Linked DNA regions of Methylorubrum populi. The protein of the gene in region 1 interacts with the protein of each later gene in a pairwise test. Links are inferred from orthologs where the notes say so. Each region holds a gene or a part of one and is shown on either strand. Other genes may lie near its edges.

Region 1 (8,082 bases):
GTCGGCGACGTCGTCGTAGTAGCGCGCCTCAACCACCAGCACACGGGTGCCGGCCAAGCTCTCAAGAATGCTTTTGGGCGCGTCCGCGTCCCGGCGTTGGGAGACCATGCGTGTGACGTTCCGGGCTGCGTTCGCGAAAGTTCGGGGCGGGCCGGAGGGTTAGCCCAAGTGCCGCGCGCTCCACAAGCGCCGCGGGACGCAGGCCGCGCGCGCCCGCGGCGCAGTACCGCCGCGCGCCACACCGGTCCCGGCCCGGAGATCCCTCGCATTTTGATTGAACCGGAGAGGTTTGGCCCATCACATCGAGGAGAAGCGCCGCCGTCACAACCTGCGATGAGCGCGGTTAACCCGTCCGAAGTCGTTACCGGCGATAGATTCCCCGACGCGAGTTGTGGGCCCTCGAATGGCGGTCCCGCACGGGAGACGGGGGTTATCCGGCATGGCGGCCCAGCGGGTGCGAAGGTCCGAGACGGCACCGATCCCGATCGCGGCGGCAGCCGCGTCTCCCCTGGCGCCGCCGCTGGTGATCGATCTCGACGGCACGCTGCTGCGCACGGATCTGCTCCTCGAAGGGATCATCGCGCTGCTGCGGCGCAATCCGCTGATGCTGCTGGCGATGCTGCTGTGGCTGCCGCGGGGCCGGGCCTTCTTCAAGCGCCGCATCGCGGAGGGCGCCGGACTCGACATCGCGGCCCTGCCGGCCAACGAGGCGCTGCTTGCCCATATCGAGGCGCGGAAGGCCGCGGGTCAGGAGATCGTGCTCGCCACCGCCGCCGACGAGCTGATGGCACTGCGGGCGCTGCGGCGCTTTCCCGTCTTCGATCGGGTGGTGGCGAGCGACGGGGTTCGGAACCTGAAGGGGGAGGCCAAGGCGGCCCAGCTCCGGGCGCTCTACCCGCAGGGCTTCGACTACGCGGGCGATGCCGCCGCCGACCTGCCGGTCTGGGCCGCCGCGCGCCGGGTGATCGTGGTGGGGGCGTCCCCCGGCGTGCTGCGGGCGGCCCGGCGGCTCGGCAAACCGGTCGAGGAGTTTCCCGCGGCCTCGCGCGCCCGTGCGCTGCTCAGGGCCCTGCGCCCGCACCAGTGGGCCAAGAATGCCCTGGTCTTCCTGCCGCTCGTGCTCGGCGGCCGGGCCGGGGAGGCGCAGGCCTGGGCAAGCGCCTTCCTGGCCTTCCTCGCGCTCGGGCTCGTCGCCTCGGCGAGCTACCTGTTGAACGACCTGCTCGATCTCTCCCACGATCGGGCCCACTGGTCGAAGCGCGTGCGTCCCCTGGCGAGCGGCCGGCTTCCGATCGCCACCGGCCTGGTGGCGCTCGTCGTCGGCTTCATCGGCGGGCTCGCGGTCGCGGCCTGTGCAGGGACGGCGGTGCTCACCGGCGTGCTCGCCTATCTCGCTCTGACGCTGACCTATTCCGCGTGGCTCAAGCGGGTGCCGATGCTCGACGCGTTGACGCTCGGGAGCCTGTTCACCCTGCGCATCGCCGTCGGCGTCGCGGCGGTCGCGGTGGCGTGGTCGCCCTGGCTTCTCACCTTCTCGATGTTCCTGTTCACCTCGCTGTGCTTCGCCAAGCGCCACACGGAACTGCGCGGCGCCGTGCGGCGCGGCCAGGCCGGCACCATCGCCGGGCGCGGTTACCAGCCGGCCGACGAGGCGGTGGTGCTCGCCTTCGGCGTCGCCGCCGGCCTCTCCAGCGTCGTCATCTTCATTCTCTATCTGGCCAATGAGGCGTTCCACCACGCCGCGCTCGCCGCGCCGCTGACCCTGTGGAGCTTCCCGCTGATCCTCGTCCTGTTCCTGGGCCGGGTCTGGCTGCTGGCGGGGCGGGATGCGCTCCACGACGATCCGGTCGCCTTCGCGATCAAAGACCGCCCGAGCCTCGCGCTCGCGGGCATGGCCGGGATCGCCTTCGCCGCGGCCGCCTTCGGCCTGCCGCCGGGCCTCGTCCCGTGATCGGCAGCGAGGTCGTCCGCTTCCTCATCGCCGGCGGCTCGGCGACGGCGATCAACTGGCTCACGCGGATCCCGCTCTCCCTCGTACTGCCCTTCGAGGCGGCGCTGCTGGCCGCCTACGGCCTCAGCATGGCCGCGTCGTTCTGGCTCTATCGGGCCTTCGTCTTCCGGGCGGCGTCGCGGGGATCGCTGCGGGGGCAGGTCTGGCTGTTCCTAGCGGTGAACGCCGTCGGCGCGTCCGTCGTGCTCGTGGTGAGCACGGTGGCACTCGCGGGCCTGACCGTCCTGCTGCCGAATCTGAAGCTGCCGGTCGCCCAGGCGCTCGCCCACGGCCTCGGCATCGCGGTGGGCGCCGTGGCGAACTATCTCGGCCACCGGCTCCTCACCTTCGCCGCGGGCGCCCGGCCCGCGTCCCAGAGCCTGTAGTCAGAGCCTGTAGACCGAGAGCAGCGTCACCACGGCGAGGTTCGACACCACGGTTCGAGAGCTACCGGCCGGCCCAGTTCCAGACGCTGCTCGACGAGCACAACGCCGACTTCAAGGATCAGGGCGTCGAGGTCATCGGCACGGAGACCGACAAGCAGGTCGATTTCCCAACCGACCTGCTCAAGGTCACCGAGTATCCGGCGACCTACGAGGGTAAACCGACGGTGCTGCGTTACCTCTCGGTCGTGCCGAAGACCGAGGGCGATCGCTATCTGCTGGTGAGCTACTGGGCCTCGCCCGCGGGCGACAAGGCGCATGACGGCGAGGTCCAGACGATCCTCAACAGCCTCGCCGCCGCCTATGCCGGCCCGTGAGCGGGATGACCCTCAGGTTTTCGCCTGGAGCAAGCCGCGCGTCTCGGCGAGCCGCGCGGCATAGCGAGCCAGGAGATCGACTTCGAGATTGATCCGGTCCCCTGCGCGGCGCTCCTCCCAGGTCGTGACCGAGAGGCTGTGCGGGATCAGCAGCACCGAGAAGTCGGCACCCGAGACCGCGTTTACGGTGAGCGAGGTGCCGTCGAGGCAGATCGAGCCCTTCTCGGCGATGAAGCCGGCGAGCGCCGTCGGCGCCCGCAGGGTGAAGCGCTCGCTCGCGCCCCACGGATTGTCCCCGGCCGTGACGGTCTCGCGGGCGAGGATCTCGGCGATGCCGTCGACATGGCCGGTGACGAGGTGGCCGCCGAGTTCGTCGCCGAGCTTGAGCGAGCGTTCGAGGTTGACCCGCGTACCCTCGCGCCAGGCTCCGACCGTGGTGCGGGCCAGGGTCTCGGCGGCGGCATCGACCGCGAAGCGGCAGCCCGTCCCGTGCGGCTCCACGGCGACGGCGGTGAGGCAGGGGCCGGAGCAGGCGATCGAGGCGCCCAGCGCGATGCCGGCGGGATCGTAGGCACTCTCGATGACGATCCGGCGTAGGCGCTCCGAGCCCTCCACCGAGACGACTCGGCCGACATCGCTGACGAGCCCGGTGAACATGTCAGATCCTCTCGTAGGTGACCGCCGTGTCGGGGCCGAAGTCGCGGCTCTCGACCGCGTTCAGGGAGCCGTCGGCGAGGCGGCGGGCGAGGTTGGGCCCGAGGGCAGGCAGGCCGCCGGCCTCGCCCAGCGTGACGGGGCCTGTGATGAGCGTGCAGGCATCGATGAGATCGTGCGCGGCGAGCGCGTCGGCAAGCGCCGGACCGCCCTCGCTGCAGATCCGCGTCAGGCCGCGTTCGGCCAGGGCCCTCAGGGCGGCGGACAGATCGATGCGGCCCTGCGCGTCGGTGGGAACGAAGGCGAGTTCGACGCCGAAGGAAGCGAGCATCCGCCTTGCATGGGCCGGAGCGCCCCGACCGGTCAGCACCAGTGTCGGCAGATCGCGGGCCCCGCGCACGAGATGGCTCGCGGGATTGAGGCGAAGCGTCGAGTCGAGAACGATCCGCAGCGGCGAGCGCTCGGCGAGCCCCGGCAGCCGCACGGTCAGCGACGGGTCGTCGGCCCGGGCCGTGCCGATGCCGACCATGATCGCGTCGGCATGCGCCCGCCATAGATGCACCGCCCCGTCGGCGATGGCACCGGTGATCTTCAGCCGCTCGCCGGTCGAGGGGGCTGCGAAGCCGTCGCGGGTGCGGGCGAGCTTGAGGTGGAGGCTCGGGCGCCCCTTCGTGACCCGGCTGAAATGGCCGCGATGGTCGCGGGCAGCCTCCTCGCGCAGCAATCCGGTCTCGACCGTGATCCCGGCCGCACGCAACCCCGCATGGCCGCGCCCGGCAACCCGCGGATCGGGGTCCTCGATCGCGGTGACGACGCGGGCGATCCCGGCGGCGATCGTCGCGTCGGTGCAGGGCGGCGTACGGCCGTGATGCGAGCAGGGCTCCAGGGTGACGTAGAGCGTGGCGCCGCGGGCGGCCTCGCCGGCCATGGCGAGCGCCAGGGGCTCCGCGTGCGGACGCCCACCGACGGCCGTCACCGCCTGCCCGACGATGCGGCCCTGGGCGACCACGACCGCGCCGACGCTCGGATTGGGCCAGGTTCGGCCGAGATTGCGCCGACCCAGGGCCAGGGCGAGACGCATGGCGCGCCGATCGAGGGCTGCCTGCTGGGACGCGTCCACGGCTCGCCCCGTCACATCGACTTCCGAGCGGGCCGGCGGCGGCGCGGGACGGCCTCCTCGTCCGGCTGCGCGGGCGCGGCCTGCTCGTCATCGGGAAGCGGAACGTCGCCCTCCAGCCGGCCGCCGAGGGTGCCGAGCAGATCCTGGAAGTCCTGCGCTTCGCGGAAATTCTTGTAGACCGAGGCGAAGCGGACATAGGCGACGTCGTCGAGGCCCTTCAGGCCCTCCATCACCGCCTCGCCGATGGCCTCGCTGGTGACCTCGCCCTCTCCGCCGCTCTCCAGGCGCCGGGTGATGCCGCTGACGAGGCGCTCCACCCGCTCGGGATCGACCGTGCGCTTGCGCAGGGCGACATCGATCGAGCGCTGGAGCTTGTCGCGGTCGAACGGCACGCGCTTGCCCGAGCGCTTGAGCACGACGAGTTCGCGCAGCTGCACCCGCTCGAAGGTCGTGAAGCGTCCGCCGCAATCCGGGCAGACGCGGCGGCGGCGGATCGCCGAGGAATCCTCGCTCGGCCGCGAATCCTTCACCTGCGTGTCGGGACCTCCGCAGAACGGACACCGCATCGCGCGCTCACCACCTCGTCCCGGACGCTCTCAAAAGCTGCCTCTCTCTGCCCCACTCGTCACTCAATTGCCAGGAGTCGGATCGCTCGGAACCGGCGCAGCGGGCGGCGCGCCACCGTCTCCGGGTTCGGCGCGGAAGAGGCTGCGGAGCGCCGCCGCCGTCGTGCCGGACGCGACGTCGGCGAGGGTGAGGCGGTCGAGTTCGAGGAAGAACGCCTGCTCGGCCGCGTCGAAAGCCCATTTGAGGCGGCACCGGCTGATCAGCGGGCAGGGATCGCGCCGGCAATCGACCACCGTGCCGATCCCCTCCAGCTCCGCCACGAGCCGTCCGAGCCGGATTTCCTGCGGATCCCGCGCGAGACGCACGCCGCCGGAGCGGCCCTGCCGCGCCTCGATGACGCCGGCCCGGACCAGAGCCTGAGCGATCTTCTGGAGGTGGTGCACGGAGATGCCGAAGCGCTGCGCGACGATCGGGGTCGCGATCCAGGCTCCCGGCTCGGCCAGCGTCAGACGCATCAGGAGACGAAGACCGTAATCCGTGTGTAACGAGAGATGCAGGAGCCCCCTCCCGAGCGGCGCCGCACAACCTTCAGACGAAGGCCGTTCCAGCGCACATCATTCCAAGGATGGAATGACCTGTACACTCCTTGAACTGAAAAACCTTGCATGGATTAACTTTGAGGCGGCCTTGAAACGTCAGCGGCCGCGAATCCAGGGGATCCGCGGCCGCACGGGCCCGCCGTTCGGGCGGGCCGAAGGAGCGTGTTCGATCTTAGTTGTAGATCGGGAACCGATCGGTCAGGGCGTGGACCTTCTCCTTGACCGCCGCCTCGACCGAAGCGTCGCCACCCTCGCCCTTCTCGGCGACACCGTCGAGAACCTCGACGATCAGCGAGCCGACCTGCTTGAACTCGGCAACGCCAAAGCCGCGGGTCGTGCTGGCGGGGGTGCCGAGGCGGATGCCGGAGGTGATGGTCGGCTTCTGCGGGTCGAACGGCACGCCGTTCTTGTTGCAGGTGATGTCGGCCCGCGAGAGCGCCGCCTCGGCCGCCTTGCCGGTCAGGCCCTTCCGCTGAAGGTCCACCAGCATCAGGTGGTTGTCGGTGCCGCCCGAGGTGATGTCGTAGCCGCCCGAGATGATGGTGTCGGCCAGCGCCTTGGCGTTGTCGATGACCTGCTTGGCGTAGATCTTGAACTCGGGCTTCAGCGCCTCGCCGAAGGCCACCGCCTTGGCGGCGATGACGTGCATCAGCGGGCCGCCCTGGAGGCCGGGGAAGATCGCCGAGTTGAACTTCTTGGCCAGCGCCTCGTCGTTCGTCAGGATCATGCCGCCGCGCGGGCCGCGCAGGGTCTTGTGGGTCGTCGTGGTGGCCACGTGGGCGTGCGGGAACGGCGACGGGTGCAGGCCCGCGGCGACGAGGCCGGCGAAGTGGGCCATGTCGACGAAGAAGTAGGCGCCGACCGAATCGGCGATCTCACGGAACTTCGCGAAGTCCCAGTGGCGCGGATAGCCCGAGCCGCCGGCGATGATCACCTTCGGCTTGTGCTCCTGGGCGAGGCGCTCGACCTGCTCCATGTCGATGCGCTGGTCCTCGCGGCGCACGGTGTAGGAGACCGGCTTGAACCACTTGCCCGAGACGTTCGGGGGGGCGCCGTGGGTGAGGTGGCCGCCGGCGGCGAGGTCGAGGCCGAGGAAGGTGTCGCCGGGCTGCATCAGGGCCATGAACACGCCCTGGTTCGCCTGGGAGCCGGAATTCGGCTGAACGTTGGCGAAGCCGCAGCCGAACAGGCGCTTGGCGCGGTCGATCGCCAGCTCCTCGGCGATGTCCACGAACTGGCAGCCGCCGTAGTAGCGCCGGCCCGGATAGCCCTCGGCGTACTTGTTGGTCAGCACGGAGCCCTGCGCTTCGAGCACGGCGCGCGAGACGATGTTCTCGGAGGCGATCAGCTCGATCTCGTGCTGCTGGCGACCGAGCTCCTGCGAGATGGCCTTCGCGATCTCGGGATCGGTCTCGGCAAGATGAGCCGAAAAGAAGGTATCGAGGGCGGTGTTGTCGGACACAGTTCCGGCGCTCATGAGCGTAGCCTCTTTTCCTTGTTTACGGGCAAACCCACCCGTTTCCCGTCGGCGTTCACGGGGGTGTTTTTCAGCCACTATTCGTACACGTCACGGAACGACAGGCCAAGCACAGGTGATTTTTCGCCTGTCTTCAAAATTTTTCACGGGACCGGCTCCGCTCCGCGGCACCGCAGCGCATCCGACCGGCCCCCGACGCGAAAACACCCGGCAGGGCCGGGTGTCGCAGGACCGATCAAGTCGGTGAAAGGCCGATCCCGCAAGCGCACCGACGGAGCATAGCGGCTCGGGGCGGCGCAACTTGCCGATTTGCGCCGTGTCCTGACCGAATCCCGGCAGAGACCCCGTCGGTCATCGACACCAGCCTTACGCCTGCAGCCGGCTCTTCACGTCGCCGAGGCTGGCGCGGACGAGATCCTGGGCCGCGACGCCCTGAAGCCGCTCGCGCAGCAGCGTCTCGGAGACCTTGACCGCCGCGTCGGCGGCGGCGGCGCGGACCTGGGCGGAGGCCTGCGCCTCGGCCTGGGCGATCTTCGCCTCGGCGGCCTTGGTGCGGCGGGCGACGAAGTCGTTGAGGCGGGCATGGCCCTCGGCGGCGATGCGCTCGGCATCCTCGCGGGCGCCGGCGACGATCGCCTCGGCCTCGCGCTCGGCCTCGGTGCGGCGGCGCTTGTAGTCGGCGAGAACGGCCGCGGCCTCTTCACGCAGGCGACGCGCCTCGTCGAGCTCGTGGCGCACGCGCTTGGCGCGGCTGTCGAGCCCGTTGGTCATCATCGAGAAGCCGCCGACCCGCCAGACGATGACCAGGAACGCCACGAAGGCGACGGCGACCCAGAATTCCGCGGTCAACAGCATGTCGGTCTCAAACCCTTGGTCGGCCTTCCGCCCGGCCAAGCCGGTGCGGGGTCGGTTCGG
Region 2 (8,214 bases), 2.5 Mb from region 1 along the record:
CGTCAACAAGGCGCAGCGCTGGACTTATTGAAGCGTGGCCGGGCCGCCGGCCGACAAGCGCCCTTGTCGCGCCCCGACTCCCTCGTCTAAGACCGCCCATCCCGCCGGGCGGTTCGCGAAGCCTCCGGCCGACGAAGCCGGACGGCATGATCGCGATCCACTGCCTCAACGGGCCGAACCTCAACCTCCTCGGCACGCGCGAGCCCGGCATCTACGGCGCGGCGACCCTCGCCGATATCGAGCAGAGCCTGCGGGAACGCGCAGCCCGCCTCGATATCGCCCTGACCTTCCGTCAGACGAATCACGAGGGCGAACTGGTGACGTTCGTGCAGGAGGCGGGGGCCGCCGGAGCCGGGGTGCTCATCAACGCCGCCGCCTACACGCACACATCGATCGCACTGCGCGATGCGATCAAGGGCGCGGGGGTGACGGCGGTGGAAATCCACCTCTCGAACGTCCATGCCCGCGAGGAATTCCGGCACGTATCGCGGATCGCCCCGGTCTGCGCCGGTGTGATTTCGGGTTTCGGTCCCCACAGCTACATTGTCGGGCTCGATGCCCTCGCCCATCTCCTGCGCGGACAGCTCCCGTCCGCCTCCTGACGTGAACCAAGAGCCGATGGCCAAGAACGAACCCTTCGATCCCGAACTGGTGCGCGAGCTCGCCCGGATGGTCGCCGAGACCGATCTGAGCGAGATCGAGGTCGAGAAGGGTGACTTGCGCATCCGCGTCGCCCGCAGGATCGAGGCGGTCTCGGTTCAGGTCGCGCCCGCCGCCCCGGCCGCGGTAGCGGCGGCAGCGCCCGTCGCCGTCCCCCCCGCCGCCATGGCGCCCGCGCCCGCCAAATCCGGCGCCGGCCATCCCGGCGCGGTCCCCTCCCCCATGGTCGGCACCGCCTATCTGCGGCCGTCCCCCGACGCGAAGCCGTTCATCGAGATCGGCACCAAGGTCCAGGCCGGCGACAAGCTGCTGCTGGTCGAGGCGATGAAGACCTTCAATGAAATCGTCGCGCCCCGCGCCGGTACGGTGACCGCGATCTTCGTCGAGGACGGGATGCCGGTCGAGTACGGCGAAGCCCTCCTCGTTCTCGAGTAGCCTCCCCGCGATGTTCGACAAGATCCTGATCGCCAACCGCGGCGAGATCGCGCTTCGCATCCTGCGGGCGGCCAAGGAGCTCGGTATCGCCACCGTCGCGGTCCACTCGACCGCCGATGCCGACGCCATGCATGTGCGGCTCGCCGACGAGAGCGTCTGCATCGGCCCGCCGGCCGCCCGCGACAGCTACCTGAACATTCCCTCGATCATCGCCGCCTGCGAGATCACCGGGTCGGATGCCGTCCATCCGGGTTACGGCTTCCTGTCGGAGAACGCCCGCTTCGCCGAGGTTCTGGCGCATCACAATATCGGCTTCATCGGCCCCAAGGCCGAGCATATCCGGGTGATGGGCGACAAGATCGAGGCCAAGCGCACCGCCAAGCGCCTCGGCATCCCCTGCGTGCCGGGCTCGGAGGGCGGCGTCTCCGACCCCGACGAGGCCAAGCGGGTCGCCGCCGAGATCGGCTATCCGGTTCTGGTGAAGGCGGCCTCCGGCGGCGGCGGGCGCGGCATGAAGGTCGCCCGCTCGGAAGCCGAGCTGGAGCAGGCCCTCGACATGGCCCGCACCGAGGCCAAGGCCGCCTTCGGCGACGACGCGGTCTACCTCGAGAAGTACCTGACCAAGCCGCGCCACATCGAGGTGCAGATCCTCGGCGACGGGCGCGGCGGCGCCGTGCATCTGGCCGAGCGCGACTGCTCGCTCCAGCGCCGTCACCAGAAGGTCTGGGAAGAGGGCGGCTCGCCCGCGCTCAACGCCGAAATGCGGGCCGAGATCGGTGGCATCTGCGCCAACGCGATGCGTGAACTGAGCTATCTCGGCGCCGGCACCATCGAGTTCCTCTACGAGGACGGGCGGTTCTACTTCATCGAGATGAACACCCGCATCCAGGTGGAGCATCCCGTCACCGAGATGATCACCGGGATCGACCTCGTGAACGAGCAGATCCGGGTCGCGGCCGGCGGCGGCCTGTCGGTGGGGCAAGAAGACATCAGGGTCGAGGGCCATGCCATCGAGTGCCGGATCAATGCCGAGCACCCGTCGACCTTCCGCCCCTCGCCGGGGCTGATCACCTATTTCCATCCGCCGGGCGGTCTCGGCGTGCGGGTCGATTCGGCCGCCTTCCAGGGCTACCGGATCCCGCCGCACTACGACTCGCTGATCGGCAAGCTGATCGTGCACGGGCGCACCCGCAACGAGTGCCTGATGCGCCTGCGCCGGGCGCTCGACGAGTTCGTGGTCGACGGCATCGACACGACGCTGCCGCTGTTCCGCACGCTGGTGCGCAACGCCGACGTCCAGAACGGTCAGTACGACATCCACTGGCTCGAGAGCTTCCTCGCCCGCGAGGAGGCCGCCGGCGTCGAGCTGCGGCGCTGAGAGGACAGGGCTCAACGCCCTGTCACGCCCGCCTCCTCGTCACGCCTGCGCCCGAGTGCCGGCTGGCGCTCGGGCCGGGAGCGCGCGACAACGCTCCGATGCACGACAGGCATCCCGTGGACATCACGCCCGACATCCTGCTCAAGGCCTATGCCGCCGGGATCTTCCCGATGGCCGAGGATGCGGATGATCCGACGATCTACTGGGTCGAGCCCCGGGCCCGCGGCGTGCTGCCCCTCGACCGCTTCCACGTTCCCCGCCGGCTCGCCCGCACCGTGCGCTCCGACCTGTTCGAGGTCGTGAGCGACCGGGATTTCGACGCGGTGATCGACGGCTGCGCCGCCCCGCGCCGGGACACCACCCGCACCTGGATCAACGCCCGCATCCGCGATCTCTACGGTGCCCTGTTCGATCTCGGCCATTGCCACACGATCGAGGTCTACCACGAGGGGCGGCTCGCGGGCGGGCTCTACGGCGTGTCCCTCGGAGCCGCCTTCTTCGGCGAGAGCATGTTCCACGAGGTGCGCGACGCCTCGAAGGTCGCCCTGGTCCACCTCGTGGCCCGGCTCCGCGCGGGCGGCTACCGGCTCGCCGATACGCAGTTCCTGACGGAGCACCTGAGCCAGTTCGGCGTCGAGGAGGTGCCGCGCCACATCTACAAGCGCCAGCTCGCCGCCGCGATCACCGAGCGGGCCGAGTGGGGCCCGCGCGACCGGGGCTTTCGCGGCACCGAAGCCCTGGCCGCCCTCGGGATTGGCAGCACCCACCCATAGTCGAGGCTTCGAAAGGACGCGTCCCTTCGCGGGTTCAGGACAGAGCCCTGGCGACGACCGGGCGATCCCGTCTGAATCCCGGATTCGTCCTCATCCCGAGATCGGTTCGAGTCTCAGCAGCCGGTGGGCGAGCGCGGCGGCGGCCTGGGGGTCGGTGCGCACCGCCTCGCCGACCATGCCGTCGATGGCGAGCGAGGCGATGCCGTGGACCAGCGCCCAGGATCGCAGGGCTTCCTCCGCCGCCGCGGCCGCCGGCACCAGCGTCGCGACCCGGTCGGACAGCACCGCGTAGGCCGCGGCGGAGGCTTCGCACAGGGCTTGAGGCCGCGCTCCGCCCGAGCGGGCCGAGAACATCAGGCGGAATAGGCCGGGCTGGGCGCAGGCGAAGGCGACGTAGGCCTGCCCTTGAGCGTACAGCGCATCCCGTTTCGTTTCCTCGCCCTCCCCTGCCCTGTCGGCCGCCTCCAGCGCCGCACGCAGCCGCTCGAACCCGATCGTCGCCACCGCCGCGAGCAGGGCGTCCTTGTCGGGGAAGTGCCGGTAGGGCGCCATGGCCGAGACGCCGGCCCGCCGCGCCGCCTCGCGCAATCCGAGGGCGGACGCATCGCCGCCCTCCTCCAAGATCGACAGGCCGGCCGCGACCAGCGCCTCGCGCAGTTCGCCATGGTGATAACCGCCCTTGGCGGGATTCGGCTCGCGCTCGAATGTTGACACTGTAAGCAAGAGACCTATGATTACACCGTAAACATGGAGTGGATGCCATGCCGATGACGGACGAGCAAGCGGGCGCGAGCCGCCGGCCCCGGCGGGACTCGGTCGACCTCTCGGCCTATCCCGGCCTCGTGGTGGTCTATCTCGGCTTCCGGGTCAGCCGGCTGCGGGGCTTGCTGGCGCTGCTCGGCATCGGGCGTGGCCTGGCGCGCGTGCAGCGGGAGATGCCCGACGGGCTGCTCGCACACGAGAACCTCGTCTACGGCCTCAACCATATCGGGATGCGACAGTACTGGCGCGATCTCGAGAGTCTGGAGGCCTTCACCCGCTCTGACCCGCACAAGACGTGGTGGCGGGATTTCAGCCGCGATGCCGCCGGAAACGGTTTCTGGCACGAGGCCTACCGCCTCTCCGGCGGGATGGAGGCGATCTATGTCGGCATGCCGCGCCCGGTCGGGCTCGGCACCTTCGCCGCCGCCCGCCAGCCGGACGGACCGTTCATGACCTCGCGGCAGCGGCTGGCTTCGTAGGAGACGTCCGGAGCATCCGACCTGATGGCATCAGGCCGGTTCGTCGGAATGCGCTCTAGAGCATCATCCCGAAAGGTGGTTTCCGGCTTTCGGAAAAAGATGATGCAAAAACAATAGCCTAGCGCATCGTGCTGGATCCGATATCCAGCACGATGCGCTAGCGGAAGATCGCGTCGAAGATCGATTGCGGCTCGCGCGGAGGCGGCGGGGCCGGCGCAGGGCCCTCGTTGTTCGGGAAGAATTTCCGCGAGGGCTTCTGCTTGGGCTGGACCGGCACGCCGCGCGGGCCCTCGACGTCCACTTGGCCGTTCTGGTTGACCTGTTGCGCCGTCTTGGTCGGGTCCACGCCCTTCTTCTTCGGCTTCTCCTGGCGGGAAGCGAGCGCGGGCACGTCCTCCTGCTCCTTGGCCTCGGCGATCACGTCGGTGCCGCCCTTACAATCGGTCAGCCACACGTCGTAGATCGGGTGCTCGATGGCGTGGAGCCCCGGACTCGCCGCGAACATCCAGCCCGTGAAGATGCGCCGGTACTTGCTGTCGAGCGTCACCTCGTCGACTTCGAGGAAGGCCGTGGTCTTCGGCGTCTCGGTGGGCGGGCGCGAGTAGCAGACCCGCGGCGTGAGTTGCAGGGCGCCGAACTGCACCGTCTCGTCGATGGAGACCTCGAAGGTCACGATCCGGCCGGTGATCTTGTCGAGGCCGGAGAACACCGCGGTCGGGTTCTTGATCTTGTCGGCGGAGGCCGGCAGCGCGGACAGGATCAGCGCCAGCGTGCCGAGCGCGGTCCGGCGCAGAACGGTAGCGGGGATGCGGCTCAAGGCGCCCTCTTGAGTCTGGAGCCGGCCGTCGCGGCCGGGGAACGTCCGGCCGTTCCAACACCCGAAGGGTGGTGGAAAAAGGGCGGCCGGACCGTCCCTCCTAGTTCCGCACCGGCTTGGCGCCAATCGACATGCGGAAGATCGTCGTCGGAAACGCAATCTTCGACGTGCCGCCGTTCATGCCCTTGCTGCGGTTCATCTGCGCCGCCGGAAGCCAGAGGCCGCCCTCCTCGTCGATCCACATCGCATCGACCCAGACCAGCCGCGGGTCCTGCACCAGGGTGCTCTGCGTGCCGTCGGGCGCGAATTTCAGGATCCGCAGATTGTCGGTGTCGGAGGCGTAGATATTGCCCTCGGCATCGATCGCCGTGCCGCCGGTCGAGACGGTGGCGGCGAACAGCGCGACATGCTTGCCTCGCTCTGCATCGCTCACATTCGCATCGTCGAGCCACCTGGTCTCGATCCGATAGAGCGGGCCGGTGCAGGCTTGGTAGGTGAACCACTTGCCGTCCGGCGAGACTTCGAGCTGGTCGGCATGGATCGCGATCGGCTTGTCCTTCGCGTCGAGCAGCACCTTGTTCTCGCCGGTGAGCGGGCGCTGCGCCACCGTCGAGGGATGCCCGTCGAGCACGCGCCGGAGCGTGCCGTCGTCGAGGTCGAGCACGAGGATGCCGGGCTGGCCGGCATCGGTCAGGTAGACCTTGCGGCCGTTGAAGCGGAAATCGTCGATGAAGCTCTTGTCCGTGGTCGCCTTCTCCAGCGGGAAGACCTTGCGGACCTTGTTGGCCGAGAGGTCGATCTGCACGAGCTTCGGCCCGCCGGGCAGCGGCGCCCCGCCGAGTTCGGCCGCGCCCTTGTCGATCACCCAGAGATCGCCGTCCGGACCGATGCGGATGGCGTTGACGCCGACGAAGGCCTTGGACGCGTCCTCGCCGGTCTTCCAGCCGTTCCAGGCCGCGTCCGGATAGGGCACCGGCTTGCCGTCCACCCACTCACCGAGCTCGATCCCCTTGTCCTTCTGCTGGCGCTGGAAGGGGGAGAACAGCCGCCCGTCCTTCGAGCGGGTGATGCCGTTGAAGACGAGGTTTTCGGATTTCAGGACCGGCGTCAGTTCGGCCTGCGCCTGCGCATCGGCCTCCTGAGCCTGCACGGCGCCGGTGCCGAGGCACAGCAGCAGGGCCAACGTCGTCGCTCGCATGGGTTTCGCCCTTCATCCTTCGATGGAGGGACAAGGCCCGACGCGGCGATCCGTTCACCGGCAAGCCGGCGCAGTACCCGAGCGATCAGGACGCCCGAAAAGGAGCTACTCGCCCGGCGTCCACGGCACGTAGTCGCCGGTCGCGGCGGGCCGTGCGCCCCAGGAGAGCTGCGAGCCTTTCGGCCGGTAGGCCGCCGCCGTGCCCGTGAGGTTCTCCTCGTGGGCCTTCTGCCACTCGCGGGGCTTGTAATCCTCCTCGCTCGGAGGCGTGTCGCCGTTGTGGCACAGCCACGCGCGCCAGCCCGGCGGCACGCGGGAGGCGTCGGCGTAGCCGTTATAGACCACCCAGCGCCGCTCCGGGCCGACCGAGCGGTCGATCAGCGGGCCGAGCGCCTTGTAGTACTTGTTGCCGAGTTCGTCCGAACCGACGAACTGGCCGCTGCGCGCCGTGTAGAGCGCGAGCGACATCGTCTGCCCGTTCCACCACGTGAAGATGCGCAGCAGCGTGTCCTTGAGGGCCATGGTTCCTCCGGCAAGCGACGGGTCCGCGGCGCCGTCGCCGGGCCGTTATGGTCGTCACGCGGGCGCGAGTCCAGCACCCCGCGCCGCTGTCGCATTTTCGGCACGCTCCGCCTGTCTCGCGCGCCCGTTAACCCTGTTCGGCCCCGTTATGGGCAGCCGGAACCGTGCTGTCGCCTGTGGACCGAAAAAATTTCCCGGCGGATTCGATGAAGCCGAAAGGCCACTTAGCGAACCGTTCCGGATATCCACAGGATTATCCTGCAGAACACAACATCTAGCGCGGAACACGGGTAGCCGGCACTAGTTATTGACGCAGATGGCCACCCGGACGTAAGGTCCGGGCATCGCTTCGGACGGTTCGGCGGGGTTTGCGAAAGACCCCGTTTCCGCGTGACGGACAGGCTCCCAACGCATCGCATGCGGGGCCACGAACCGGCCGAGGGCATTCCGGCTTTTCATCCATGAACCGCGGCCCGCGCCGCGGCACGGGGTCGCTTGGCTCCGAGGGAGAGGGATTCATGCGGTTCGAGCGGCGCTACACCACGGCAGGCCAGTCTCCCTACGCGTCCATCGCCTTCCGCAAGGCGGTGAGCGAGATCCGCAACCCGGACGGCTCGATCGTCTTCCGGCTCGACGGCATTTCCGTGCCCGAGAGCTGGAGCCAGGTCGCCGCCGACGTCCTGGCCCAAAAGTATTTTCGCAAGGCCGGCGTCCCCGCCCGCCTGAAGCGGGTCGAGGAGAACAGCGTTCCCTCCTTCCTGTGGCGCTCCGTGCCGGACGAGGCCGCGCTCGGCGCGCTGCCCGAGGAGGAGCGCTTCGTCTCCGAGATTTCGTCGACCCAGGTGTTCGATCGCCTGGCCGGCTGCTGGACCTACTGGGGCTGGAAGGGCGGCTACTTCTCCTCGGAGGAAGACGCCTCGGCCTTCATGGACGAGCTGCGCTTCATGCTCGCCCGCCAGATGGTGGCGCCGAACTCGCCGCAATGGTTCAACACCGGCCTGCACTGGGCCTACGGCATCGACGGCCCGAGCCAGGGCCATTTCTACTGCGACCCGAAGACCGGCGCGCTGACGAAGTCGGCCACGGCCTACGAGCACCCGCAGCCGCATGCCTGCTTCATCCAGTCGGTGCAGGACGACCTCGTCAACGAGGGCGGCATCATGGACCTGTGGGTGCGTGAGGCCCGCCTG

Evidence for each region.
Region 2: the proteins of ribD (region 1) and accC interact in binary tests that used the Escherichia coli proteins (3 or more experiments, as listed by UniProt). The link is inferred for Methylorubrum populi from one-to-one orthologs.

The regions. Positions count from the first base shown.
Region 1 is NZ_AP014809.1:3,730,672-3,738,753, forward strand. The notes cover bases 2,448-5,314. They hold ribD (bifunctional diaminohydroxyphosphoribosylaminopyrimidine deaminase/5-amino-6-(5-phosphoribosylamino)uracil reductase RibD), read right to left. Parts: upstream 4,486-5,314; coding sequence 3,409-4,485; downstream 2,448-3,408. Other genes in these bases: MPPM_RS28965 (hypothetical protein), read left to right, coding at 2,601-2,750; MPPM_RS17245 (riboflavin synthase), read right to left, coding at 2,763-3,407; nrdR (transcriptional regulator NrdR), read right to left, coding at 4,536-5,090; MPPM_RS17260 (RrF2 family transcriptional regulator), read right to left, coding at 5,154-5,314. Also shown: ribH (6,7-dimethyl-8-ribityllumazine synthase), read right to left, coding at 1-108; MPPM_RS17230 (UbiA family prenyltransferase), read left to right, coding at 440-1,951; MPPM_RS17235 (GtrA family protein), read left to right, coding at 1,948-2,376; more of MPPM_RS17260, read right to left, coding at 5,315-5,648; glyA (serine hydroxymethyltransferase), read right to left, coding at 5,863-7,167; MPPM_RS17270 (F0F1 ATP synthase subunit B family protein), read right to left, coding at 7,534-8,019. UniProt on the Escherichia coli protein: Converts 2,5-diamino-6-(ribosylamino)-4(3h)-pyrimidinone 5'-phosphate into 5-amino-6-(ribosylamino)-2,4(1h,3h)-pyrimidinedione 5'-phosphate.
Region 2 is NZ_AP014809.1:1,196,314-1,204,527, forward strand. What follows is about bases 291-3,289. They hold accC (acetyl-CoA carboxylase biotin carboxylase subunit), read left to right. Parts: upstream 291-1,105; coding sequence 1,106-2,473; downstream 2,474-3,289. Other genes in these bases: aroQ (type II 3-dehydroquinate dehydratase), read left to right, coding at 291-602; accB (acetyl-CoA carboxylase biotin carboxyl carrier protein), read left to right, coding at 619-1,095; aat (leucyl/phenylalanyl-tRNA--protein transferase), read left to right, coding at 2,572-3,246. Also shown: MPPM_RS05575 (LysR family transcriptional regulator), read left to right, coding at 1-31; more of aroQ, read left to right, coding at 147-290; MPPM_RS05600 (TetR/AcrR family transcriptional regulator), read right to left, coding at 3,337-3,960; MPPM_RS05605 (monooxygenase family protein), read left to right, coding at 4,008-4,487; MPPM_RS05610 (DUF2155 domain-containing protein), read right to left, coding at 4,645-5,304; MPPM_RS05615 (SMP-30/gluconolactonase/LRE family protein), read right to left, coding at 5,405-6,502; MPPM_RS05620 (NADH:ubiquinone oxidoreductase subunit NDUFA12), read right to left, coding at 6,608-7,024; MPPM_RS05625 (vitamin B12-dependent ribonucleotide reductase), read left to right, coding at 7,543-8,214. UniProt on the Escherichia coli protein: This protein is a component of the acetyl coenzyme A carboxylase complex; first, biotin carboxylase catalyzes the carboxylation of the carrier protein and then the transcarboxylase transfers the carboxyl group to form malonyl-CoA.